2 linked regions of the Cohaesibacter sp. ES.047 genome follow. The protein of the gene in region 2 binds, or shares a complex with, the protein of the main gene of each other region. Links are inferred from orthologs where the notes say so. Each region holds a gene or a part of one and is shown on either strand. Other genes may lie near its edges.

Region 1 (2,961 bases), 1.5 Mb from region 2 along the record:
GTTCGGCCAACCATCTGCTTGAACCGGTTCAGCAGTCCGTCACCAATGGCAAGCATGATCTTGGCTTCCTGCGGCTTGACCCGTTTGCCTGGAGCCAGGCCGATGATATTTCCATCGACTATGCGGTGATGGAAAAGGCGGAGAATCTGTCGGTGGTTCCCTTTCTGGCTGGCTGGTCCGATCTGGGTGGCTGGGATGCGGTCTGGCGTGAGAGCGAGCAGACCGAGAACAAGGTTGCCCTGTCTGGCGATGCCACCGCGATCGATTGCAACAACACGCTGTTGCGCTCCGAGGACAGCGGTCTGGCACTGGTCGGAGTCGGGCTTGAGAATATCATGGCGATTGCCATGCCGGACGCGGTGCTGGTTGCTGATATGTCGCGTGCGCAGGATGTGCGCAAGGCGGTTGATGCGCTCAAGATCAAGAATGTGCGTCAGGCCGAGACCTTCCCGGTCGATCATCGCCCGTGGGGCTGGTTCGAGACGCTCATTCTGGCGGACCGGTTTCAGGTCAAGCGGATCGTTGTCAATCCGGGCGCGGCGCTCAGTCTTCAGAGCCATTTCCATCGCTCCGAACACTGGATCGTGGTGCAGGGCACGGCCAAGGTCACCGTTGGCGATGAGGTCAAACTGATGACCGAGAACCAGTCAATCTATATCCCCCTTGGCTCCGTCCATCGGATGGAGAACCCCGGCAAGCTACCCATGGTGATCATCGAGATCCAGACCGGTGCCTACCTCGGCGAGGATGACATTGTTCGCTATGAAGATGTCTATGCGCGGGGGTAGCCGGTAAGAGATCCGGCCCTTGAAGGCATAAATAAACCCCGCTCGGCTCACCGAACGGGGTTTTTGCTTGTTTGCACTTTGCTTTGGGCGCTTGTGTGTCAGGTCTGGTGGTTGCCAGATCCGCTCTAGCCGATGGAAGCGCGGATCTTTTCGACAAGATCGAGCTTTTCCCAGGAAAACCCGCCGTCTGCCTCGGGCTCACGACCAAAGTGGCCATAGGCTGCGGTGCGCTCATAGATCGGTTTGTTAAGGCCCAGATGGGTACGGATGCCACGTGGCGTCAGGGACATGCATTCCCACAGCGCCTTCTCAATTACGCTTTCATCAACCGTGCTGGTGCCCTGACTGTCAACATAAAGGGACAGTGGCTCGGAAATGCCGATGGCATAGGCCAGCTGGATCGAACAGCGTTCGGCATAGCCGGCGGCGACAACGTTCTTGGCCAGATAGCGGGCTGCATAGGCCGCCGAGCGGTCCACCTTGGTCGGGTCCTTGCCAGAGAAGGCACCGCCACCATGCGGGGCTGCGCCACCGTAGGTGTCGACAATGATCTTGCGGCCCGTGAGGCCAGCATCTCCATCAGGGCCGCCGATCACGAACTTGCCCGTCGGGTTGACGTGCCAGACCGTGTTGTCGGTCAGCCAGCCTTCTGGCAGGGCGGTCTTGATATAAGGCGTGACGATGTCGCGAACGTCGGAGGACGACAGGCTGCCATCATAATGCTGAGTGGAGAGGACGATCGAAGCCACCTCAACCGGTTTGCCGTTCTCGTAGCGAAGCGTGAGCTGGCTTTTGGCATCCGGACCGAGTTGGGTTTCGCTGCCATCGTGGCGTGATTCAGAGATCAGACGCAGGATCTTGTGTGCATAAAGGATTGGAGCGGGCATGAGCTCGGGGGTCTCATTGACCGCATAGCCGAACATGATGCCCTGATCGCCAGCGCCTTCGTCCTTGCCCTCGGACTCATCAACGCCCTGTGCAATGTCAGCAGACTGCTCATGCACATAAACATCAATGTCCGCCTTGTCCCAATGGAAGCCATCCTGAGCGTAACCAATGTCCTTGATCACTCGTCGCGCGGTTTTTTCCATGGTGTGGGCATCAAGCTCGCTGGGGCCGCGGACTTCACCGGCCAGCACCACCTTGTTGGTGGTTGCCATGGTTTCGACCGCACAGCGGGAATAGGGGTCCAGCTTCAGAAACTCATCAACGATGGCGTCGGAAATCCGGTCGCAAATCTTGTCCGGATGACCTTCGGACACGGACTCGCTTGTAAAAAGATAGTCTTCTCTAGACACAACGGACCTACTCTCTGATATAAAGAAATCTTGATATCTTTGTACCTAATTCTCTCACGGGCTTCAATTGACCCCAGAGAATTTTTTTGTGAAATCCGTTTTATGAACAATTTGGGTGATTTGATGCCTCGGAAACCGGCGTATTAAACAGGGAAATGCGCCGCATCTTTACTCTATGCAACTGTAGGGATTGTCAGGGGCCTCAGGGCTTTTTAGGATAACAGTCGAAAGTTGCACGACAATTATGCAATGTTGACAATTTGAATTGGTTGCTTGGCGTTTTGTTAAGCTTAAGCGTCGTGATGTGTGGATCGGTTCGGAGCGGGCGCTTTTGGACAAAAGTCTCAGAGGGACGCGGGGATGTGGCTGTCTGGCTGCGATCCGAGCGACTCGTTGCTCCTTAGGTGTTGCGGGCTACCGTCGTGTTTCGCGGTCGGGTTGTGGGGCGCCGGGAATTTGTTGTGGAGGAAAATAGCGCTGCGATACTGCGGAACGGCCGTATGGGGGGAGGCCGCGTCTTCTTGTTGTCAAAGCTGGGTCGGGGTGGCTTTGTTGCAGAAGCTTGGTTATCTCGTCATTTTTAGATTGAGCGCTGTGAGGCTGCGAGCGGGACTTTCGCCCAAGGGGCTGGTTCCGGCCACCGGGTGCCTGTTGCAGGACAGGCCATCTCCATCGATCTGGCCTGACCGAGGGACGGAGCGCCTTGAATAAGAAAAGGTCGCAGACTGGTCATAAATAGATGATGAGGTGCTGTGATTTGGAGGGTGGTTGGATCATTCTCTTGGTAATGTCTAGAAGGGTGCTTGTTGAGCAAAAACCGTCCTAAAATGGAATGGGTTGTTGACTATCTGTCATAACTCGCGCAAAGGGCTAGT
Region 2 (2,856 bases):
GACTTGCCTGTACGTCGTGACTACATGAAAGTCCGTCGTTGGCACTCACCAATAGAGAGTGCTAACAGGCTTGTAAATCGAGGAGCAGACCGCTCGGATGCCGCTGTATAAGATAGGGGCATTATACGCCCTTGTCGAGGGTCCGACGGCTGCATAACAGACAAGGGAACGTTTCAGAGATGAAATTCCGTCCTCTGCATGACCGCGTCGTCGTACGCCGCGTAAAATCCGAAGAGAAAACCGCTGGTGGCATCATCATTCCTGATACCGCCAAAGAAAAGCCGAGCGAAGGCGAAATCGTTGCTGTTGGCAACGGTGCTCGTGACGAAGCTGGCAACCTGGTCGCGCTGGAAGTTAAAGCGGGCGACCGTGTTCTGTTCGGCAAATGGTCCGGCACCGAAGTCAAAATCGACGGTGAAGACCTGCTGATCATGAAAGAGTCCGACATCATGGGCATCCTGGGCTAAGCGCCAGGAAAACCCGTCGAACCGCCTCTTATAGACAAGTACTAGATTTCAGGAAGAGCTAACATGGCTGCTAAAGAAGTCAAATTTGGTCCCGACGCCCGCGAGAAAATGCTGCGCGGCGTGGACATTCTGGCTAACGCTGTAAAAGTCACCTTGGGCCCGAAAGGCCGCAACGTGGTGATTGAAAAATCCTTCGGCGCACCGCGCATCACCAAAGATGGTGTTTCCGTTGCCAAGGAAATCGAACTTGAAGACAAGTTCGAAAACATGGGCGCACAGATGGTGCGTGAAGTTGCGTCCAAAACCAACGACATCGCTGGTGACGGCACGACCACTGCTACCGTTCTGGCGCAGGCTATCGTTCGCGAAGGCCACAAGTTCGTTGCTGCTGGCATGAACCCGATGGACCTGAAGCGCGGCATTGATATCGCTGTTGCCGAGACCCACAAGGCGCTCGAAGCTTCCTCCAAAACGATCAACTCTTCTGAAGAAGTTGCTCAGGTTGGCACCATCTCCGCTAACGGCGAAGCCGAAATCGGCCAGATGATCGCTGATGCGATGCAGAAAGTTGGCAACGAAGGTGTTATCACCGTAGAGGAAGCCAAGTCTCTGGAAACCGAGCTGGAAGTCGTTGAAGGCATGCAGTTCGACCGTGGTTACCTGTCTCCGTACTTCGTAACCAACACCGAGAAAATGATCGCTGATCTGGAAGATCCGTACATCCTGCTGCACGAGAAGAAACTCTCCAACCTGCAGACGATGCTTCCGATCCTTGAAGCCGTTGTTCAGTCTTCCCGTCCGCTGCTCATCATAGCAGAAGACATCGAAGGCGAAGCGCTTGCTACGCTCGTTGTCAACAAACTGCGCGGCGGCCTGAAAATTGCTGCTGTCAAAGCTCCTGGCTTCGGCGATCGCCGCAAAGCCATGCTCGAAGACATTGCTGTCCTGACCGGCGGCACCGTGATCTCCGAAGACGTTGGCATCAAACTCGAAAGCGTTACCCTCGACATGCTGGGTACTGCCAAGAAGGTCAACATCACCAAAGAGACCACCACGATCGTTGATGGTGCTGGCGCAAAAGACGGCATCGAAGCCCGCGTTGCACAGATCAAAGCTCAGATCGAGGAAACCTCTTCTGACTATGACCGTGAAAAACTTCAGGAACGTCTGGCGAAACTCGCTGGCGGTGTTGCTGTTATCCGCGTTGGCGGTGCAACCGAAGTTGAAGTGAAAGAACGCAAAGACCGCGTTGACGACGCCCTGAACGCAACCCGCGCTGCTGTTGAAGCCGGTATTGTTCCTGGTGGTGGCACCGCCCTTCTGCGCGCAACCACGGCTGTCGAGAAACTCACCTCTGACAACCCTGACATTGAAGCTGGCATCAAGATCGTTCTTCATGCCCTCAAATCTCCTATCCGCCAGATCGCCGAAAACGCTGGTGTTGAAGGCTCGATCGTTGTCAACAAAGTTCTGGAAGGCGACGAGTCCCTTGGCTTCGACGCTCAGACAGAAAGCTATGTCAACATGATCGAAGCTGGCATCATCGACCCGACCAAAGTGGTTCGCACTGCTCTGCAGGATGCAGCCTCTATCGCTGGTCTGATGATCACCACCGAAGCCATGGTCGCTGATGCACCGTCTAAAGATGGCGGCGCTCCTGCAATGCCTGATATGGGTGGCATGGGCGGCATGGGCGGCATGGGCGGCATGATGTAAGTCATACCCCAGCTACTTTGCTGAGATTAGGGCAGTCCATAGCGGGCTGCCCTTTTTTTGTTGCGCCCATGCTTCTCGCTTGGTCGCGCGTCCTCGCGGCGGAGCCGCTGCGGGCGTGTCATTGTCTGATTTGCGCGTCCTCGGGGCTAACGCCCCTGCGGGCGTCGCGGGGTGGCGGCATGATGTAAGTCATACCCCAGCCACCTTGCTGAGATTAGGGCAATCCATCGTGGGCTGCCTTTTTTGTTGCGCCCATGCCTTAAGGCCTGAGCGTCCTCGCGGCAGAGCATGAATGCACGCTTCCCTGCTGCTGAATCTGATGCATTGAGGCTTCTCCCGGCTGCCCAGATCATAGTGTCACCGCTCGCGCTAGCATTGATGCTGGCGGGCGTCTGAAGATCTGCCTGCGGGGCGATGAGTTGAACATCAGCATCTGGAAAGTCGCTATCGAGACTTGCAATATGCCCGGACCGTGGATGATCTGACTGGCAAAGTGCGCGTTGGAGTCCTCTGGCCTGCCACCATTGGGCGAAGAGGCATCAATCATTGATGAAAATACAAACTATTTCCTCAACACACTATAAATCAAATTCAAAACGCAAACCCTGAATAAAGATCTTATCAAAAGGCGGGATATACATCTTCTCCATACGTTCTTCACAAAAGCCTCGCA

Evidence for each region.
Region 1: the proteins of groL (region 2) and metK are in contact, whole or in part, in a cryo-EM structure (PDB 8P4O), measured with the Escherichia coli proteins. The link is inferred for Cohaesibacter sp. ES.047 from one-to-one orthologs.

The regions. Positions count from the first base shown.
Region 1 is NZ_LT907844.1:1,024,902-1,027,862, forward strand. The notes cover bases 1-2,960. They hold metK (methionine adenosyltransferase), read right to left. Parts: upstream 2,087-2,960; coding sequence 914-2,086; downstream 1-913. Other genes in these bases: CPH65_RS04585 (mannose-1-phosphate guanylyltransferase/mannose-6-phosphate isomerase), read left to right, coding at 1-788. UniProt on the Escherichia coli protein: Catalyzes the formation of S-adenosylmethionine (AdoMet) from methionine and ATP.
Region 2 is NZ_LT907844.1:2,569,681-2,572,536, reverse strand. The notes cover bases 2-2,856. They hold groL (chaperonin GroEL), read left to right. Parts: upstream 2-530; coding sequence 531-2,183; downstream 2,184-2,856. Other genes in these bases: groES (co-chaperone GroES), read left to right, coding at 180-467.